2 linked regions of the Variovorax paradoxus B4 genome follow. The protein of the gene in region 1 interacts with the protein of each later gene in a pairwise test. Links are inferred from orthologs where the notes say so. Each region holds a gene or a part of one and is shown on either strand. Other genes may lie near its edges. The genes, in order: VAPA_RS02515 and VAPA_RS12760.

What was found.
Region 2: the proteins of VAPA_RS02515 (region 1) and VAPA_RS12760 interact in binary tests that used the Escherichia coli proteins (3 or more experiments, as listed by UniProt). The link is inferred for Variovorax paradoxus B4 from one-to-one orthologs.

The regions. Positions count from the first base shown.
Region 1 is NC_022247.1:545,064-555,468, forward strand. Bases 2,338-5,326 are described here. They hold VAPA_RS02515 (glutamate-5-semialdehyde dehydrogenase), read left to right. Parts: upstream 2,338-3,178; coding sequence 3,179-4,474; downstream 4,475-5,326. Other genes in these bases: holA (DNA polymerase III subunit delta), read left to right, coding at 2,338-3,044; gshA (glutamate--cysteine ligase), read left to right, coding at 4,595-5,326. Also shown: leuS (leucine--tRNA ligase), read left to right, coding at 1-1,389; VAPA_RS02505 (LPS-assembly lipoprotein LptE), read left to right, coding at 1,405-1,926; more of holA, read left to right, coding at 1,956-2,337; more of gshA, read left to right, coding at 5,327-5,908; VAPA_RS02525 (potassium transporter Kup), read left to right, coding at 6,083-7,954; VAPA_RS02530 (GntR family transcriptional regulator), read right to left, coding at 7,993-8,760; VAPA_RS02535 (polysaccharide deacetylase family protein), read right to left, coding at 8,818-9,741; VAPA_RS02540 (hypothetical protein), read right to left, coding at 9,752-10,192; VAPA_RS02545 (benzoate/H(+) symporter BenE family transporter), read left to right, coding at 10,364-10,405. UniProt on the Escherichia coli protein: Catalyzes the NADPH-dependent reduction of L-glutamate 5-phosphate into L-glutamate 5-semialdehyde and phosphate. The product spontaneously undergoes cyclization to form 1-pyrroline-5-carboxylate.
Region 2 is NC_022247.1:2,737,881-2,748,214, forward strand. What follows is about bases 7,301-10,218. They hold VAPA_RS12760 (sulfate/molybdate ABC transporter ATP-binding protein), read left to right. Parts: upstream 7,301-8,169; coding sequence 8,170-9,267; downstream 9,268-10,218. Other genes in these bases: cysW (sulfate ABC transporter permease subunit CysW), read left to right, coding at 7,301-8,151; VAPA_RS12765 (disulfide bond formation protein B), read left to right, coding at 9,264-9,767; VAPA_RS12770 (P-loop NTPase family protein), read right to left, coding at 9,764-10,218. Outside these bases: VAPA_RS12710 (hypothetical protein), read right to left, coding at 1-531; panE (2-dehydropantoate 2-reductase), read right to left, coding at 545-1,477; VAPA_RS12720 (NADPH-dependent FMN reductase), read left to right, coding at 1,662-2,219; VAPA_RS12725 (FMN-dependent NADH-azoreductase), read right to left, coding at 2,295-2,942; VAPA_RS12730 (LysR family transcriptional regulator), read left to right, coding at 3,073-3,987; VAPA_RS12735 (peroxiredoxin), read left to right, coding at 4,106-4,747; VAPA_RS12740 (RBBP9/YdeN family alpha/beta hydrolase), read left to right, coding at 4,771-5,346; VAPA_RS12745 (sulfate ABC transporter substrate-binding protein), read left to right, coding at 5,343-6,359; sulfate ABC transporter permease subunit CysT, read left to right, coding at 6,360-7,247; more of cysW, read left to right, coding at 7,249-7,300; more of VAPA_RS12770, read right to left, coding at 10,219-10,334. UniProt on the Escherichia coli protein: Part of the ABC transporter complex CysAWTP involved in sulfate/thiosulfate import. Responsible for energy coupling to the transport system.

The sequences.
Region 1 (10,405 bases):
GCGCTCGGCCAGAAGGGCCTGGGCGAGATGCAGACCACCTGGCGCCTGCGCGACTGGGGCGTGAGCCGCCAGCGCTACTGGGGCACGCCGATCCCCATCATCCATTGCGACGAGCACGGTGCGGTGCCGGTCCCCGAGAAGGACCTGCCCGTGGTGCTGCCGACCGACTGCGTACCCGACGGCTCGGGCAACCCGCTCGCCAAGCACGAAGGCTTCCACGCCGGCGTGGTGTGTCCCGTCTGTGGCAAGCCCGCGCGGCGCGAGACCGACACCATGGACACCTTCGTCGACAGCTCGTGGTACTTCATGCGCTACTGCGACCCGAAGAACGACCAGGCCATGGTCGCCGAGGGCGCCGACTACTGGATGCCGATGGACCAGTACATCGGCGGCATCGAGCATGCGATTCTTCACCTGCTGTACGCGCGCTTCTGGACCAAGGTGATGCGCGACCTGGGCCTGGTGAAGGTCGACGAGCCCTTCAGCAAGCTGCTCACGCAGGGCATGGTGCTCAACCACATCTACTACCACCGTGACGAGAGGGGCGGCAAGAACTACCACCCGCCGCTGGAGGTCACGCCCACGCTCGACGCGCAGGGCCGCATCGTCGGCGGCACCACCGCGGACGGCACCAAGGTCGAATACGGCGGCGTCGGCAAGATGGGCAAGAGCGAGCGCAACGGCGTCGACCCGCAGGACCTGATCGAGAAGTACGGCGCCGACACCGCGCGCCTGTACACCATGTTCACCGCACCGCCCGAAGCCACGCTCGAGTGGAACGACGCAGCCGTCGAAGGCAGCTACCGGTTCCTGCGCCGGGTCTGGAACTTCGGCGTGGCGCAGGCCGACGCGCAGCCCGCGGCGGCCGGCGGCCAGGCCTGCGGCAAGAACGCGCAGGCATTGCGCCGCGAGGTGCACACCGTGCTGCGCCAGGTCGACTACGACTACCAGCGCATGCAATACAACACGGTGGTGTCGGGCGCGATGAAGCTGCTCAATGCGCTGGAAGGCTTCAAGCCCGACGGCAGCGCCGGCGATACGGCCGCGCTGCGCGAAGGCTTCGGCATCCTGCTGCGCTGCCTGTATCCGGCCACGCCGCACATCGCGCACCAGCTCTGGCAGCAGCTCGGCTACGACAAGGAACTGGGCGACCTGCTCGACGCGCCCTGGCCCGTGGTCGACGTGGGCGCGCTGGAGCAGGACGAGATCGAGCTCATGCTCCAGGTCAACGGCAAGCTGCGCGGCGCGCTGCGCGTGCCGGCCGGCGCTTCCAAGGCCGAGATCGAAGCGCTCGCGCTTTCCTGCGACGACTTCGCCAAGTTCGCCGAAGGCGCGCCGGCCAAGCGCGTCATCGTGGTTCCCGGCCGGCTGGTCAACGTGGTCATTTGAACGAACGATAGAAGCATGAACAATCGCAACGCCTCGCTGCCGCGCCGCGGCTTTCTTCTGGGTCTTGCCGCGGCGGGCGCCAGCCTGGGGCTGGCCGGCTGCGGGTTCGAACTGCGCAAGGCGCCGGTGTTTGCGTTCAAGACGCTGTCGGTGTCGGGCAATTCGGAGCTGATCAACCGTCTGCGGCGCGAAATGCGTGCCGCCGGCACCGTGACGCTGGTGCCGCCCGAGCAGGCACAGAGCGCCGACGCGATCCTCGAGATCCTGGGCGAAAACCGCGACCGCATCGTGATCTCGACCAATTCGGCGGGCCTGCTGCGGGAGCTGCAACTGCAATTGCGCGTTCGCTTCAGCCTGCGCACGCCGGGCGGCAAGATGCTGCTGGCGCCCACCGAGGTGTCGCAGACGCGCGACCTGAGCTTCAACGAGACCAACGCGCTCGCCAAGGAAGGCGAGGCCGAACTGCTGTACCGGGACATGCAGGCCGACATTGCACAGCAGCTGATGCGCCGCCTCGCGGCCGTCAAGGAACTCTAGGCGGCACGAGCGCGCCTGCCGCACATTCCATGCAACTTGCCAGCGCCCAACTGGGCTCCCATCTGCAGAAGGGGCTGAAGTCCCTCTACACGATCCACGGCGACGAGCCGCTGCTCGCGCAGGAGGCGGCGGACGCCATCCGCACCGCGGCACGCGTGGCGGGCTATACGGAGCGCAGCTCGTACACCGTGGCCGGCGCGCACTTCGACTGGAGCGCGGTGCTTGCGGCGGGCGGCTCGCTCTCGCTGTTCGCCGACAAGCAGATCGTCGAGATCCGCATTCCCTCGGGCAAGCCCGGCAAGGACGGCAGCACGGCGCTGCAGCAGCTGGCCGAGGCCGCGCGGGACAACGACAGCACGCTCACGCTGGTGATGCTGCCGCGGCTCGACAAGGCCACGCGCACCGGCGCCTGGTTCTCGGCGCTCGAGAACAACGGCGTGAGCCTGCAGGTCGATCCGATCGAACGCGCCGCGCTGCCGCAGTGGATCGCGCAGCGCCTGGGCCTGCAGGGCCAGCGCGTGATGCCCGGCGACGAAGGCCAGCGCACGCTGCAGTTCTTTGCCGACCGCGTCGAGGGCAACCTGCTCGCCGCGCACCAGGAAATCCAGAAGCTCGCCCTGCTGCATCCGGCGGGCGAGCTGAGCTGGGAGCAGGTCGAAGGCGCGGTCAACAACGTGGCGCGCTACGACGTGTTCAAGCTCTCCGAGGCCGTGCTGGCCGGCAACCCGCAGCGCGTGGCGCGCATGCTCGACGGCCTGCAGGCCGAAGGCGAGGCCGAGGTGCTGGTGCACTACACGATCGCCGAGGACATCCGCGCGCTCAAGCGCGTGAAGGACGCCATGGCCGCGGGCCGGCCGCTGCCCATGGCCCTGCGCGAGAACCGCATCTGGGGCCCGCGCGAGCGCGCCTTCGAGCGCGTGCTGCCCCGGCTCGACGACCGCATGCTGGCCCGGCTGCTGCGCGCGGCCCATGTGGTGGATGGCATCTGCAAGGGGCTGAAGCAGCCCGACTGGCCCGCCAGCGGCTGGCAGGCCCTGCAGCGCCTGGCGCTGATGCTGTGCCGCGCCTGCAGCAGCGCTGCTCTTGCTCCCTCTCCCTCCGGGAGAGGGTTGGGGTGAGGGCCGGCGGCCCTCATCGCATCGCGCGTTTGCGAGTGCCCCGGCCCTCACCCTGGCCCTCTCCCGGAGGGAGAGGGGACAACACGGCAAGTGCGCGAAGCCTGGGGTTGATCCAAATGCAGGAAAATGCAGCGATGAACGCGTTCAACGTCAGCGAGCACATGCAGACCCTCGGCCTGCAGGCAAAAACCGCCGCATTCCTCATGGCCCGTGCGGATGCAGCTACCAAAAACAGAGCATTGAAGGCCCTGGCCAAGCGCCTGCGCGAAGCCGGCCCCGCCTTGGCCGAGGCCAACGAGAAGGACTTGGCGCGCGCCACGGCCGCCGGGCTTTCGGCGCCGATGGTCGACCGCCTCAAGCTCACGCCCAAGGTCATCGAGACCGTGGCGCTGGGTTGCGAGCAACTCGCCGGCATGGCCGATGTGATCGGCGAAATCATCGGCATGAAGCAGCAGCCCAGCGGCATCCGCGTGGGCCAGATGCGCGTGCCGATCGGCGTCTTCGGCATGATCTACGAGAGCCGCCCCAACGTGACCATCGAGGCCGCGAGCCTGGCCATCAAGAGCGGCAACGCCGCCATCCTGCGCGGCGGCTCCGAAGCCATCGAGTCGAACAAGGCGCTGGCGCTGCTGGTGTCCGGGGCGCTGGCCGAGGCCGGCCTGCCGGTCGAGGCGGTGCAGCTGGTGCAGACCACCGACCGCGAAGCCGTGGGCCAGCTGATCGCCATGCCCGAGTTCGTGGACGTGATCATCCCGCGCGGCGGCAAGGGCCTGATCGAGCGCATCAGCCGCGATGCCAAGGTGCCGGTCATCAAGCACCTCGACGGCAACTGCCACGTCTACGTGGACGATACGGCCGAGTTCGAGATGGCGCTGCGCATCGTCGACAACGCCAAGACCCAGAAATACAGCCCCTGCAACGCGGCCGAAGGCCTTCTGGTGTCGGCCGCGGTGGCGGAGGATTTCCTGCCCCGGATCGCCGCCATCTTCGCGGCCAAGGGCGTCGAAATGCGCTGCGACCCGGTGGCGGCCCGCATTCTGCGCGCCGACGATGCATTGGCTGGCTCGGGCGCAAGAGTCGTCGATGCGGTCGAGGCCGACTGGTCCGAGGAATACCTTGCCGCCGTGATCAGCATCAAGGTGGTCGCAGGGGTCGACGAGGCCATTGCGCACATCAACCGCTACTCGAGCCACCACACCGACGCCATCGTCACGCGCGACCATGTGCATGCGCAGCGTTTCCTGCGCGAGGTCGATTCGGCCAGCGTCATGGTCAATGCGAGCACACGCTTCGCGGATGGTTTCGAGTTTGGCCTGGGAGCGGAGATCGGCATCAGCACCGACAAATTCCATGCGCGCGGGCCGGTCGGCATCGAGGGGCTGACCTCGCTCAAGTACGTGGTGCTCGGGCAGGGCGAAGTCCGCAGCTGATGCGCCGGAGGCGGGCGGACTGAACCAAGTCCGCTCTACGTAGTCTTGTCATTGGGGCGGCCACCCCCAAATCCTACAATTCCGCTCTACCTTCAAGTACAAATCCAATAAGGCCGCCGCATGGTTCCGCATCTCGTCACCGCCCTGACCGGCCCGATCAACGAACTGGAGCAGCGGGTACTCGACTCGACGCCCGCCATCGAGCGCTGGTTCCGGCTCGAATGGATGGAGCACACGCCGCCGTTCTACAGCGCGGTCGACATCCGCAACGCGGGCTTCAAGCTGGCGCCGGTCGACACCAATCTCTTCCCCGGCGGCTGGAACAATCTCACCAAGGAGATGCTGCCGCTGGCGGTGCAGGCCGCGCAGGCCGCCATCGAGAAGATCTGCCCGGAAGCGCGCAACCTGCTGGTCATTCCCGAGAACCACTCGAAGAACACCTTCTACCTCGCCAACGTCGCCCAGCTGGTGCGGATCTTCCACATGGCGGGACTCAACGTGCGCGTGGGTTCGATCGATCCGGCCATCAAGTCGCCCAAGAAGATCGAGCTGCCCAACGGTGAAACCGTGTGCCTGGAGCCCGTGGTGCGCAGCAAGCGCCGCCTCGGGCTCAAGAATTTCGACCCCTGCACCATCCTGCTCAACAACGAGTTGGCGGCCGGCACCCCGGGCATCCTGGAAGACCTGCACGAGCAGTACCTGCTGCCGCCGCTGCACGCGGGCTGGTCGGTGCGGCGCAAGAGCAATCACCTGCACAGCTACGAAGAGCTGTCCAAGCGCTTCGGCAAGCTGCTTGGCATCGATCCCTGGCTCATCAACCCGATCTATGCGCGCGCCGACGGCGTCGATTTTGCCGAAGGCCGCGGCATCGACGTGCTGACCAGCCACGTGGAAGCGGTGCTGACCAAGGTGCGCCGCAAGTACAAGGAATACGGCATCAACGAGAAGCCCTTCGTCGTCGTCAAGGGCCATGTCGGCGGGGATGGCCCGGGCGTCATCACCGTGCGCGATGCAAAGGAAGTCGAGGGCCTTGTCGGCAAGTCGCGCGGCGCCTCCGCGGGCAGCAAGGCGGCCGCGGCCGCCAGGGAACTGCGCGAGCCCCGCGAGGTGATCGTGCAGGAAGGCGTGCTGACCAACGAGCGCGTGCACAACGGCGTGGCCGAGCCGGTGGTCTACATGATGGACCGCTACGTGGTGGGCGGCTTCTACCGCGTGCATGCCGAGCGCGCCCCCGACGAGAACCTCAAGCTTCCGGGCGCGAGCTTCGTGCCGCTGGCTTTCTCCGAAAGCGCGCACTTGCCGCAGCCAGGCGCCAAGCCCGGCGCGAGTGCCCCGAACCGCTTCTACATGTATGGCGTGGTGGGCCGCCTGGCCATGGTGGCTGCGAGCTACGAGCTGGAAGCCACCGATCCGGACGCCGAAATCTACGAATGATTTTCCGGGGCGGCTTGCGAAGGCGTCGGCCGGCGGCAAAATAGCGGCCCCACAGCAAAGGAAACAAAAGGGCGGAGGGGTGCGCGCGGCGGCTGGAAATTCCACCGCGGCGGCATCCCGGTGCGCGTGACGTCTGGTTACGCGCTGGCAGCCTCCCTTTTTCCCATCGACTTCGTGTCACCTCCCAAATCCTCTTCCGCCGCCGCCTTGATCATCGGCACCATCGGTGTCGTCTATGGCGACATCGGCACCAGCGTGCTGTATGCAGTCAAGGAAGTGTTCGGCCACGGCCATGTGCCGTTCACTGTCGAAAACGTCTACGGCATCCTTTCGATGTTCTTCTGGACGCTCACCGTCATCGTGTCGATCAAGTACGTGGTGCTGGTGCTGCGGGCCGACAACGAAGGCGAGGGGGGCCTGGTCGCCATGCTGGCGCTGGCCTCGCAGGCCGTGGCCGACAAGCCCAGGCTGCGCCATGTGCTGCTGCTGGTGGGCATCTTCGGCACTTCGCTCTTCTATGGCGACGGCGTCATCACGCCGGCCATCTCGGTGCTTTCCGCGGTCGAAGGCCTCGAAGTGGTGTCGCCCCACTTCAAGCACTATGTGCTGCCGGTCACGCTGGTGGTGCTGTTCGGCCTCTTCGTGGTGCAAAAACGCGGCACGGCCGGCATCGGCAAGTTCTTCGGGCCGATCACGCTGACATGGTTCATCGCCATTGCGGTGCTCGGCGTGTCGCAGATCGTTCACCACCCCGAAATCCTCAAGGCGCTGAACCCCTGGTTCGCGCTGAAGTTCATATGGAACAACCCGGGCACCAGCTTCATTCTGCTGGGCGCCACGGTGCTGTGCGTGACGGGCGCCGAGGCGCTGTACGCCGACCTCGGCCACTTCGGCAAGCGGCCGATCCGCGTGGCCTGGTTCACGGTCGTCATGCCGGCGCTCACGCTCAACTACTTCGGCCAGGGCGCGCTGCTGCTCGAGAATCCCGAGGCCGTGAAGAACCCCTTCTTCATGATGGCGCCCGAATGGGCGCTCATTCCGCTGGTGCTGCTGGCCACGGCGGCCACGGTCATCGCGTCCCAGGCGCTCATCACGGGGGCCTTCAGCGTCACGCGCCAGGTCATCCAGCTGGGCTACCTGCCGCGCCTGAACATCGAGCACACGAGCGTGCGCGCGGCGGGGCAGATCTACATTCCGCTGGTCAACTGGGGGCTGTTCGTGGCCATCGTGCTCGCGGTCGTCATGTTCCGCTCGTCGAGCAGCCTGGCCGCGGCCTATGGCATCGCGGTGACCACCGACATGCTCATCACCACGGTGCTGACCTTCTTCGTGATCCGCTACGCCTGGAAGCTGCCGCTGGCGCTGTGCATTGCGTCGACCGCGGTGTTCTTCGTGGTCGACTTCCTGTTCTTCGCTTCGAACCTGCTCAAGCTGTTCGAGGGCGGCTGGTTCCCGCTGGTGATCGGCGGCGCCGTGTTCACCCTGATGATCACCTGGAAGGAAGGCCGCCGCCTGATGGGCGAGGTGCAGCGTGCCGATGCGATCGAGCTGAAGGCGTTCCTCGATTCGGTGTTCGAGAGCCCGCCCGCGCGCGTGGACGGCACGGCGGTGTTCCTCACCGCGGAACCCGGCGTGGTGCCCAACGCGCTGCTGCACAACCTGAAGCACAACAAGGTGCTGCACGAGCAGAACCTGTTCGTGACGGTGCGCAACCACGAGGTGCCCTGGATACCGATGGACAAGCGCATCGAGATCGAGGCGCTCGGCCATCATTGCTGGCAGGTCATCGTGCACTACGGCTTCAAGAACGATGTCGACCTGCCGCGCGCGCTCGACAATGCGCGCCTGCGCGGTTGCCAGCTCGAGCCCATGACGACGAGCTACTTCCTCTCGCGCGACGTCGTCATTCCCACGCTGGGCAGCGGCATGGCGCCGTGGCGCGAGAAGCTGTTCGCGCAGATGCACCACAACGCGAGCGGCGCGGCCGCGTTCCTGGGGTTGCCGAACAACGCGGTGGTGGAGCTGGGCTCCAAGATCGAGATCTGACCGGCGGCGGCCCGCGCGGCCTCGCGCGGCCGCCCGCCTCAGCCCAGTCCCAGCATCTGCCCCAGGCTGCGCTGCGAGGCGGGCCTGTCGAGGGCGATGTTCTTCTCAAGCACCAGCAGGTGCTCTTCCATCAGACGCACGGCCTCGTCCGCATCGCCGCGCGCAATGGCATCGACCACGTCCGCATGCTCGCCGTGTTCGCACGATGCATTGCCGGGCGGTTCGTAGAGCGCCACGATCAGCGAGCAGCGCGACATGAGTTCGGTCAGGTAGCGCTCCAGGATCGGATTGCGTGCGAGCTTCGCCACGCGCAGGTGAAAGGTGCTGGCCAGGCGCGCCCACTCGGGCTGCGCGTAGCGGTGCATCGCCGCATGCTCTTCCTTCAGGTGGCGCCGCAGTTCGGCGATTTCGGCGCGCGTGGCGTTGCGCACGGCCATGCGCACCAGCGCGGCCTCGAGCGCGCGGCGCGCCTCGAAGATCTGCCGCGTTTCCTCGGGCGAAGGCATGGCCACGATGGCACCGCGGTTCGGCCGCAGTTCCACGATGTGATCGTGCGCGAGCCGCTGGAGCACCTTGCGCACCAGCGCGCGGCTGACGCCGAACAGCTCGCACAGCGATGCCTCCGGCAGCTTGGTGCCGGGCGCGAGGCGCTGGTTGGTCACGCCTTCGAAGACCGAGCGGTAGATGCGCTCCTCGATGTCGCTGTGGTCGTCGCTCTTCGTCGCGGCACCGTCGGTGGGCGGCAGCTTGCGCCGGGCGGGGCGCGGCGCAATGGCGGGCTTGGATGGCGGGGATGAGCGGGGCATGGCGCAGGCGATGAGGGAACCCGCCCATTATCGAGCGCGTGCAGCGCGTGCCGGGGCCTATGCAAAGTCCGCGGGCCGGTCCGCCGCGAGCCGCTGCATGTGGGATGCGATCGCACCCGGCGTGGTGAGCCAGATGTCGCCGCGGTCGCGCGCGCGTGCCAGGTGCGCCAGCGCCGTGCGCAGGTGGCGCAGCCGATAGGGCTGCCCCACGATGTAGGGATGCAGCGCGAGGCCCATCACCAGCGGCTGCGCGCGCGACTGCTCGAGCATCTCGTCGAAGTTGTCGACCACCATCGCGCTGAAGTCCCTGGCGTCCATGAGGCGTCCCACGATCATCGGAATGTCGTTGAGCTCCTGCGGATACGGCACCGACCAGATCGAGCCGCCGCCGCGCGTGCGCATGCGCACCGGCTGGTCGTCGTGGCACCAGTTGAGCGTGTAGCCATAGCCGGTCTCGGCCAGCAGGTCGGGCGTCACGGCGCTTTCCGAGATCCACGGCGACAGCCATCCGGCGGGTGCCTGGCCGCTTTCCCGCTGCATGCGTTCGCGGCAGCGCGACAGCAACGCGCGCTCGTGCGCCTCGTCCCATGCGCCCTGGCGCTCCGCGTTGCTGTGGCCGTGGCCGATCAGCTCGTCGCCGCGCGCCACGCAGGCCTGCACCAGCTCCGGGCAATGGTCATAGAGCGCCGTATTGACGAGCGCGCCGGTCGGCAGTGCCAGCGCATCGAACAGTTCGAGACAGCGCCAGGCGCCCACGCGGTTGCCGTATTCGCGCCAGCCGTGGTTCAGCACGTCGGGCTGCGGCGAGGCCGGGCCGATGCATGCGCCCAGGCCGTCGCCGAACGCGAAATGCTCGATGTTGAAGCCGATGTACACGGCCAGCCGTGCGCCGTTCGGCCACGCGTGGTCGGGCCGACGCGTGATGGGGCTGTAGTCGAAGCGGCCGTGCGTGGGCAGCCGCTCGGGCCAGCGTGCCGTCATGCGCCCCGCCTCACAGCACCGCCAGCCCGGCGCGCACCAGCAGCCATTCGGCGCTGTCGTTCCACACGTCCATCCGGCTGATGAGCCCGTGGCGCACCACGTAGCGGTCGACATAGCGGTTGCCCTCGAAGGCGGTGCCGTCGGGCCAGGCGCCGTAGAGCGTGCCGAGGCTGTAGACCACGGTTTCCTCGGCCGTGCCGCCCGCCACCACTTCGGTGTGTTCGATCTTCTTCTTCACCCAGGCGTAGCGCTTCGCATTGAAGGCCGAGGTGTCGCCGGGCGCCTGCATTTCGCGGTTGCCGGTGAAGCGGATGCGGATGTCGGGCGCGGTGAAGCGCGACGCCGATTGCGGGTCGGGAATCATCACGAGGCGAAGGAACTCGTCGACCACTTCGGCGGGCGTGGAAGGGCCCGGCAATGGTGGCGCATCGGAAGAAGCAGGCGTGTTCATGGGTTCTCCAGCATGTGGGCCATGGCGGTGCATGGCGGGAAGCACGACGGTGCTGCAGCAATTCTCATGCCGATTGTTGACGTTATGAGATAAAAATTGTCGACAATCTCTGAGGGCACGGCCGAAGCCGGCGGCTGGGCGAAGCCAGGGCGTCCCCGGCACAATCGCCCGATGCGTTTTTTCAAGGATCTGAGCCTCTCGGCCTTCACCGCG
Region 2 (10,334 bases), 2.2 Mb from region 1 along the record:
GGCCCCGATGGCGGCGCTGCGAATCGCGCTTGCCAGCATCTCGATGTAGCGGTCGGTGTCGCCGGCCTCGAAGTGCGCCCAGGCCTCGGCGACCAGAAGCACGCTCGGCCTGACACCGACGCCGGCCTGCGCGGCGGCCGAAAGAACCAGCGCGGTGGTCGGCTCCAGCGTGCTTTCGAGCGCCGCTGCAATCCGCACGCGCGGGCCGGCGCGCACGGCGCGGTCGGCCATCGCGCGGTCGATGCGCTGGGCCGTGAAGGCGCCACCCGTGGCGGTTTTTTCCGCGATGCCGCCGATGGTCGAGCAGGTGCACGCCACCACGGCGGCACCGTCGGATGCGGCCTCGCGCATGGCCTCGTGCACACGCGCTGCAAACATCGGGTTGTCGATGCCCACGGCGCGGGCTTCGTGCAGCAGTTCCTCCATCACCAGGTGGCGCACCTCCAGTTCCGGCGCGATCTCGCGGGTGAGGCGCTCGAAGGTCGGCACATGAACCTGCGCCGTGTGGAGGAAGGCGATGGCGTCAGTCATCGAGAAGAAGGCCTCAGGCCGCTTCGCGGGCGCGCCGCGCCTCGTAGGCCTTCAGGTGGACGTAGGCCGTGCGCAGCACCGAAGGCACGGGCGAAGGGGCGGTGGGCGCGCGGCCCAGCAGGTCGCCGACGATGTGGTCGGCCTCGACCGGCGCCCCGCGCACGATGTCCTTGTACATGGAGGCCGTCATCGTGGAGCCTGCGGCCGTCATGATGGCGCGGCCACGCTCGACGGCTGCCGGTCGCGGCGCGAAGCCGTTGTGCGCGGCAATGGCGCAGCATTCGTCGAAGATCGCGAGCGCCACGTCCTGTCCGCCCGCGCTTGCGATGTCGCCGATGGACGCGCGCATCAGGCTCGTGAGGCCCGCCGCCGAGGCGATGAAGACCCACTTCTCCCACATGTCCTGCGAGATGTTCTCGCTCTGCGTGGCGTCGAACTTTGCACCGGCGAACTGGGCGGCAATGGCATCGACGCGTGCCGAGCGTCCGCCCGCGCGCTCGCCGAAGCTCAGGCCGTGCATGTCGTTGAGGCGCAGCACGCGGCCTTCGTCGTCCAGCGTGGCGGAGATCATGCACAGGCCGCCCAGAACGCATTCGCTGCCAAAGCGATCGACCAGGCGGTCGATGTGCTTCATGCCGTTGAGCAGGGGAAGAATGACCGTGTCCGGGCCGACGGCCGGCGCGAACGAATCCATGGTCGAGTCGAGGTCGTAGGCCTTGCTGCCGACCACGACCACGTCGAAGGGCGCCTGGATGTCCTCGGCCAGCACGTGGGGCGGCGAGGGCAGCTGCAGGTTGCCGAACGGGCTCTGCACCACCAGTCCGGTCGTCGCGATCTGTGCCGCGCGCCGCGCTCGCAGCAGAAAGGTCACGTCGCGTCCCGCCTCCAGCAGCCGACCGCCGAAATAACCACCGAGTGCACCGGCACCCACCATCAGAAATCGCATTGTGAATTGCTCCTGAGACTAAAGGACTCGGGCGATGATGCCCGCGATTGCGCTGACCTGCTGGGCGTGCCGAAAATGCGGGCGGGGCGGAAGAGCTTTTGGGGAAAAGGTCTTGGTCGCTTCGCATAATCGTCCCGGTCATTCCTTTCCGTTCATGTTTCCCTACTTCAAAGGAGCTTCACCCATGAGCCAGACCCGAATTGCCGTGATCGTCGGCAGCCTTCGCAAGGATTCGTACAACCAGAAGCTGGCCCTTGCGCTGGCCCACCTCGCGCCGTCGGACTTCACGTTCGAGCATTTGCGCATCGACGATCTGCCCCTGTACAACCAGGACGACGACGGCAACCAGGCGCCTTCGGTGAAGCGGCTCAAGACCGAGATCGCGGCCGCCCAGGGTTTGTTGTTCGTCACGCCCGAATACAACCGTTCGTTCCCCGGCGTACTGAAGAATGCCATCGATCACGCTTCGCGTCCCTATGGCCAGAACGCCTGGGCTGGCAAGCCGGCGGGCGTGCTGGGCATTTCGGTGGGCGCCATCGGTACCGCGGTGGCGCAGCAGCATCTGCGCACTGTGCTGGCGTATCTCGATGTCCCCACGCTCGGGCAGCCGGAGGCGTTCCTTCAGGCCAAGGATGGCCTGTTCGACGACAAGGGCCACATCGGCATTGAAGGCACGAAGAAGTTCCTGCAGGGGTGGATGGACAAGTACGTGGCTTGGGTCAAGAGCCACGCGGCCGCCTGACGCGCCGGGGGGCTGCCGAATCCCATGAAAAATGCCGCCCTGGGGGGCGGCATTTCTTTTGGCTGAAACCGAGGCTCAGGCGGCCCGGGCCACGTCCTGCTGGTTGGCGGCTTCGGCCGTTGCCGCCCGGATGTCGGCGCGTGCCGTGGCCAGCGCGGCGGCCTTGGGCGCGTCGCCCATGGCAAGGCCTTCCGCACGCACGAAGCGCACGTCGGTGATGCCGAAGAAGCCGAAAACCACCTTCAGGTAGCTCTCCTGATGTTCCGCGGCCTGGCCGCCTTCGGTGGTCGAGTAGATGCCGCCGCGGCTGGACGCCACGATCACGGTCTTGCCGCCGGCCAGACCCACGGGGCCCTTGTCGGTGTACTTGAAGGTGCGGCCGATCTGCGCGAGCCGGTCGATCCAGGCCTTCAGCTGGGTCGGGACCGAGAAGTTGTACAGCGGCGCGCCCACCACGACGACGTCGGCAGCGAGGAACTGGCTCACGAGCGCTTCCGAGAGCGCGTTTTCGCGCTGCTGGGCTTCGGTCGGCTGGGCCTGCACGCCGGTCTTGATGCCCAGGGCATCGGCGCCGAAGTGCGACGGGGCGTTGGCGGCGAGGTCGAGGTACTCGACCGTGGTGTCGGGATGCGCGGCCTTCCAGGCCGCCACGATCTCGGCCGTGAGGAGGCGCGAGGTCGAATTGGCACTCAGGATGCTGGAGTCGATGTGGAGCAGCTTCATGGTCGATCACTTTCGTGTGGAGGTCGGCGCTCAAAGGTGGCCGGCGATGGCGTAATTCTATTTTTGATGCGAGTGAGCGATAAGTAGCCAAATTTTGACTACATCGTTCCATGTGCGGGACAATCGCCGCATGCAAGACCTCAACGACATGGTTTTCTTCGCCGAAGTGGCAGAGCGCGGCGGCTTTGCCGCGGCCAGCCGCGCGCTCGGCATTCCCAAGTCGCGCCTGTCGCGCCGGGTGGCCGAACTGGAGGAGCGGCTCGGCGTGCAGCTGATGCAGCGCAGCACGCGGCGCCTGTCGCTCACGCCGGCGGGCGAGATCTTCCTGCGGCATTCGGCCGCCGTGCGCGACGCGGCCCAGGCTGCGACCGAGGCGGTGGCTCAGGTGCACACCGATCCCTGCGGCACGGTCCGCCTGAGCTGCCCGATCACCATCGCCCACAGCGGGCTCGCGCAGTTGCTGCCGCGCTTCATGGAGCGCTACCCGGCGGTGCGCGTCGACCTGCGCGTCATGAACCGGCCCGTGGACCTGATCGAAGAGGGGATCGACATCGCGCTGCGCGTGCGGCCCGCCATCGAGGACAGCACCACGCTGGTGGCCAAGGTGCTGGGCACCAGCCGCGCCGTGCTCGTGGCCCGGCCGGAACTGCTGCAGCGCCTGGGCCCGGTCCGCACGCCGGCCGACCTCGAGCGGCTGCCGACGACGGCCATGTCGGCCAACGGCGAAGGCCGCAGCGAATGGCGGCTCGAGGGGCCGAACGGCGAGATCCACGTGCATGTCCACACGCCGCGCTGCGTGGCGGACGACCTGGCGACGCTGCAGCTGGTCGCGCTCGAGGGCGTGGGCGTGACGCTGCTGCCGGGCTACATGTGCCGCGCCGACGTGGAGGCGGGCCGACTCGTGCAGGTGCTGCCCGGCTGGGGGCCGGCGCCGGTGATCGCGCACATGGTCTTTCCGCAGCGCCGCGCCCTGGTGCCGGCGGTTCGCCAGCTGATCGACTTCCTGGCCGAGCACATGAGCGGGAGCCAATCGGGCATGTACTGACTGGATGGATTGGCTGCTCCTTATGCGAAAAATGCCATAACCAAACAAGTAGATATTCGTTTGGCATTGAAGTCGCACTTCGCACAATCCCAGGCTCTCATCCATTCAAGGAGCGACCATGGCGACCCTGCGACTCGGCGACACTGCCCCCAATTTCACCCAGGACTCCAGCGAAGGTCCCCTCGACTTCTACCAATGGGCCGGCGATTCATGGGTGGTGTTCTTCTCGCACCCGGCCGATTTCACGCCCGTATGCACCACCGAGCTCGGCAAGACGGCGGCGCTGTCGGGCGAATTCGCCAAGCGCGGCGTGAAGCCCATCGCGCTGAGCGTCGACCCGGCCACCAGGCACAAGGAGTGGATCGGCGACATCAACGAGACGCAGAACACCACCGTCAACTTTCCGATCATTGCGGACCACGACCGCAAGGTGGCCGACCTGTACGACCTGATCCACCCGAACGCGTCGGCCACGGCCACGGTGCGCAGCGTCTTCATCATCGATCCGAAGAAGGCGATCCGCGCGACCATCACTTACCCGGCGTCGACCGGCCGCAATTTCGACGAGATCCTGCGCGTGATCGACTCGCTGCAGCTCACCGACAGCCACAAGGTGGCCACGCCCGTGAACTGGAAGGACGGCGACGACGTGGTCATCATCCCGAGCATCCAGGACCCGGCCGAGCTCGCCGAGCGCTTCCCCAAGGGCTTCAAGGCCGTGAAGCCCTACCTGCGCATCACGCCGCAGCCGAACAGGTAAGAAGCGGGCAGGGCAGCGTCGCCATGCAGACTCGCGTGATCATCGTGCCCGGCTGGCGCGACTCCGGGCCCGGCCATTGGCAGAGCCTGTGGGAAGAGCGCATTCCGGGTGCCGCGCGGGTGGTGCAGGACGACTGGGCATCGCCCAAGCGCGAGGCCTGGGTGGCCACGCTGGCCAGGCTGGTGCTCGAAAGCCCCGGGCCGGTGGTGATTGCCGCGCACAGCCTGGGCTGCATTGCCACGGCGCACCTGCCGGCGGAGGCGGCGGCACGCATCCGCGGGGCGCTTCTGGTGGCGCCGGCCGATCCGGAGCGCCGGGCCGTGCTGTCGGACTTCGCGCCCGTGCCGTATGCGGCGCTGCCGTACCGCAGCATCGTGGTGGCGAGCAGCAACGACCCGTATTGCCCGATCCGCCTGGCCGGCGCCTATTCCCGCGCCTGGGGCAGTGAGTTTGTCCGCATGCAGAATGCGGGCCATATCAACATCGATTCGGGACATGGAGACTGGCCGCTCGGCCTCGCCTTGCTCCAGTCGTTGACCGACGAGCCCGCTGCATGGCCAGCGGGCCGTGAATTTTCAGAAACCTTGGCAACCACATGACTTCCAGATTCAAGACCTTTGCCGCCGTGCTCGCGTTGGCGTCTTCCGCACTCGCCGGCAGCAGCGCCTTCGCCCAGGGCACCACGCTGCTGAACGCCTCGTACGACGTGGCGCGCGAGTTCTACAAGGACTACAACGCGGCGTTCGTGGCCAACTACAAGAAGACCACCGGCAAGGACGTGAAGATCGACCAGTCGCATGGCGGCTCCAGCGCCCAGGCGCGCGCGGTGGCCGACGGCCTCGATGCCGACGTGGTGACCATGAACACCTCCACCGACGTCGACTTTCTTGCCAATGCCGGCATGGTCGCGAAGGACTGGAACAAGAAATTCCCCGAGAACGCATCGCCCACCACCTCGACCATGCTGTTCCTGGTGCGCAACGGCAACCCCAAGGGCATCAAGGACTGGGACGACCTGGTCAAGCCCGGCGTGCAGGTCGTGATCGTCAACCCCAAGACCGGCGGCAACGGGCGCTACGCCTATCTCGCGGCCTGGGGCTACGTCAAGAAGAAGGGCGGCACCGACGCCCAGGCGGCCGAGTTCGTCGGCAAGCTGTTCAAGAACGTGCCGGTGCTGGCACGCGGCGGCCGCGACGCGACCACCGCCTTCCTGCAGCGCAACATCGGCGATGCGCTGATCACCTTCGAATCCGAAGTGGTGTCGATCGACCGCGAGTTCGGCACGGGCAAGGTCGATTCGGTCTACCCGTCGATCAGCATCGTGGCCGAGAACCCGGTGGCCGTGGTCGAGCGCAGCACCAAGAAGAAGGGCACCGGCGAACTCGCCAAGGCCTACCTTGACTGGCTCTATTCCGAAGAGGCGCAGGAAATCGCGGCCAAGCATGCGCTGCGCCCGCGCTCGCAGGCCGTGCTCAAGAAGTACGCCGCCACCTTCAAGCCGCTGCAGCTTTTCACGGTGCAGGAACTGTTCGGCAGCCTCGGCGATGCGCAGAAGGTGCACTTCAACGACGGCGGCCAGTTCGACAAGCTCTACACGCCCGGCGCAAAGTAAATGAGCGGCGCAGTTTCTTCGGCGCTCCCGTCCGCGGGAGCGCCGCTTTCGCATGTGAACCGGGCAGGGGGTTCCAAGCGGGTGCTGCCGGGCTTTCACATAACGCTCGGCTTCTCCATTCTTTACCTGAGCCTGATCGTGCTGATTCCGCTCTCGGCGCTGGTCTTCAAGACCTTCACGCTGAGCTGGGAGCAGTTCTGGGTGGCCGTGAGCGCGCCGCGCGTGATGGCCTCGTACCGGCTCACGTTCGGCGCCTCGCTGATCGCAGCCGTGGTGAACGCGGTGTTCGGCCTGCTCGTGGCCTGGGTGCTGGTGCGCTACAAGTTTCCGGGCAAGCGCATCGTCGATGCGCTGGTCGACCTGCCGTTCGCGCTGCCGACGGCGGTGGCCGGCATCTCGCTCACGGCGCTGCTCGCGGGCAACGGCTGGATCGGGCAATTGCTCGAGCCGCACGGCATCAAGCTGGCGTTCACGCCGGCGGGCATCGTGATTGCGCTGATCTTCATCGGGCTGCCGTTCGTGGTGCGCACGGTGCAACCGGTGCTCGAGGATGCCGAGAAGGAACTCGAAGAAGCCGCCACTTCGCTGGGCGCGACGCGGCTTCAGACCTTCACGAAGGTGATCTTCCCGTCGATTGCGCCGGCGTTGCTGACCGGCTTTGCCATGGCCTTTGCCCGTGCCATCGGCGAGTACGGCTCGGTGATCTTCATTGCCGGCAACATGCCGATGATCTCGGAGATCACGCCGCTCATCATCATCGGCAAGCTGGAGCAGTACGACTATGCGGGCGCCACGGCGGTCGCGCTGGTGATGCTGGTCATTTCATTCCTCCTGCTGCTGGTCATCAACGGCTTGCAGGCCTGGCAGCGCAAGCGCGCGGGAGCATGAGATGAGTGCACCTTCCAAAGTCATCCGCCGCGCGCAGGCCGGCACCACCGAATCGGCCTGGGTGCGCTGGACGCTGATCGGCGTTGCGCTCGCGTTCATGTTCCTGTTCCTCGTGCTGCCCCTGGCCGCCGTGGCGACGGAAGCCCTGCGCAAGGGCCTGGGCGCCTATCTCGAAGCGCTGAAGGAGCCCGACGCCTGGAGCGCGATCCGCCTCACGCTGATCACGGCCGCCATCGCGGTGCCGATGAACCTGGTGTTCGGCGTGGCCGCGGCCTGGGCCATCGCCAAGTTCGAGTTCCGCGGCAAGGCCTTCCTGACCACGCTGGTGGACCTGCCGTTCGCGGTGTCGCCGGTGGTGGCGGGACTGATCTACGTGCTGGTCTTCGGCGCGCAGGGCTGGCTCGGTCCGTGGCTGGCCGAACACGACATCAAGATCATCTTCGCGGTGCCCGGCATCGTGCTGGCGACCGTGTTCGTGACCTTTCCGTTCATTGCGCGCGAACTCGTGCCGCTGATGCAGGCGCAGGGCACCGACGAAGAGCAGGCTGCCATCGTGCTCGGCGCGACCGGCTGGCAGACCTTCTGGCGCGTGACCTTGCCCAACATCAAGTGGGGCCTGCTGTACGGCGTGATCCTCTGCAACGCGCGCGCCATGGGCGAGTTCGGCGCAGTGTCGGTGGTGTCGGGCCACATCCGCGGCCAGACCAACACCATGCCGCTGCATGTGGAAGTGCTCTACAACGAGTACCAGTCGGTGGCGGCCTTTGCCGTGGCCTCGCTACTCGCCATCCTGGCGCTGGTCACGCTGGTGATCAAGTCGGTCATCGAATGGCGCCACGAACGCGAAATGAAAGCCATCGCCGAACTGCCGCCCGAGCGCCCGCCGCAAGCCTCGGCCGCCTGAGAGAGAAAGAACAAGACCATGAGCATCGAAATCCGCAACATCAGCAAGCAGTTCGGCGACTTCCGGGCGCTGAACAACGTGAACCTCGACGTCGAGTCGGGCGAGCTCGTCGCGCTGCTCGGCCCCTCGGGCTGCGGCAAGACCACGCTGCTGCGCATCATCGCGGGGCTGGAAACGGCCGACACGGGCAGCATTCTCTTTTCGGGCGAAGACACCACCGACGTGCACGTGCGCGAACGCCAGGTGGGCTTCGTGTTCCAGCACTACGCGCTGTTCCGCCACATGACGGTGTTCGAGAACGTGGCCTTCGGCCTGCGCGTGAAGCCGCGCAAGGAGCGCCCGAGTGAGGCGCAGATCAGGCAGAAGGTGACCGACCTGCTCAAGCTGGTGCAGCTCGACTGGCTGGCCGACCGCTACCCTTCGCAGCTCTCCGGCGGACAGCGCCAGCGCATCGCGTTGGCGCGTGCGCTGGCGGTGGAACCCAAGGTGCTGCTGCTCGACGAACCCTTCGGCGCGCTCGACGCCAAGGTGCGCAAGGAGCTGCGCCGCTGGCTGCGCCGGCTGCACGACGAACTGCACGTCACCTCCATCTTCGTCACGCACGACCAGGAAGAGGCGCTCGAGGTGGCCGACCGCGTGGTGGTCATCAACAAGGGCCGCATCGAGCAGGTCGGCTCCCCGCAAGAGGTGTGGGACCAGCCCGCAAGCCCTTTCGTCTACGGCTTTCTGGGCGACGTGAACCTGTTCCATGGCCGGGCCGACAACGGCGCGGTGCAGCTCGACGGCATGCGACTCGACTCGCCCGAACACAGCGGCGCGCGCGACGCCAAGGCCATGGCCTATGTGCGGCCGCACGACCTTACCGTGGAGCGCTACACCGCCGGCGCAACCGGCATCGTGGCCACCTTGTCGCGCGCCATCGTGGTCGGCCCGATCGCGCGGCTGGAACTTGAACCCACCGAAACGAATCCAGATAATCCGGGCTCCGGAACCATCATCGAGGCGCAACTCCCTGCGCAACAGTTCCGTGAACTGGGCCTGCAGGAGGGCGACACGGTTGTCGCCACGCCGCGCAAGGCCCGGGTGTTCGTAGAAGAAGATTGGGTTTCCCCTTGATCGATTGGTACTTCGGCGCGCCGCGCCGCGCGTATGGGCTGATCTGCCTGGCCTGCGTCCTGATGCTGGCCTTCGGGCTCTACCTGCAGCACGTGGTCGGCCTCGAGCCTTGTCCCATGTGCATCGTGCAGCGCTATGCGCTGGTGCTGGTGGCGCTCTTCACCGGGCTGGCCGGCGTGTTCAGGAGCCGCGGCCTGCAGGCGACGGGCGGTGTGCTGGCGCTGGTGTCAGCCATCGGCGGCGCCTACACGGCGGCAGCGCAAAGCTGGCTCCAGTGGAATCCGCCCGAGGTCGTGACCTGCGGGCGCGACCTCTACGGAATGATCGAGACCTTTCCGCTCAAGCGGGCGCTGCCGATGATCTTCCGCGGCGGCGGCGATTGTTCGAAGGTCGACTGGTCTCTGTTCGGCCTGACGCTGGCGAACTGGTCGTTCATTGCCTTCGTGGTGCTGGCGATCCTGTTGCTCGTGTTGCTGCTTCGCCGGCGTCCGGCGCGCTAAAGCGGCAGGGTATCGAAGGCCGCGTAGGCGGTCGCCAGCCAGGACTTCACGCGCTGGCGCTCCAGTAGCCCGAGCGCATGAGGTCCTTCGCGGTCGTTCACGGCCTTCCAGAAACTGGTGTTCTGCGCATCGATCTTGCGCATGCTCGCCTCGTGCAGGCGCGGCAGCGTGATCACGCGGGCGCCGTTCACGGTGGCCTTGGAGAGCGACTGCGACGCCAGCAGCATGCCGAAGTCGCTGCCGCGGCCGTAGTTCTGCACCACGATGTAGTTGGGCCGGCTGCCGAAGGTGTCGATCAGCGTGCCGAGCAGGTCGGTGGAGTCCTTGCCGTCGTCCAGCACGTGCCAGAAGTTCACGGCCACGCCCAGTTCGTCGAACACGTCGAACAGGTCCGATTCCTTGATCCAGCGCGACAGCGGCGCCAGCGTCTGGGCCGCCAGGTCGACGATGACGCTTTGCTGCGGGTTCGTCTCGAAGCCGTTCACCACGGTGTCGAGTCCCTCGAAGCTGTCGACCACGATGGGGGAAGCAAAGCCTTCGTAGAAGCGCGTGAAGGAGCTGTGCGAG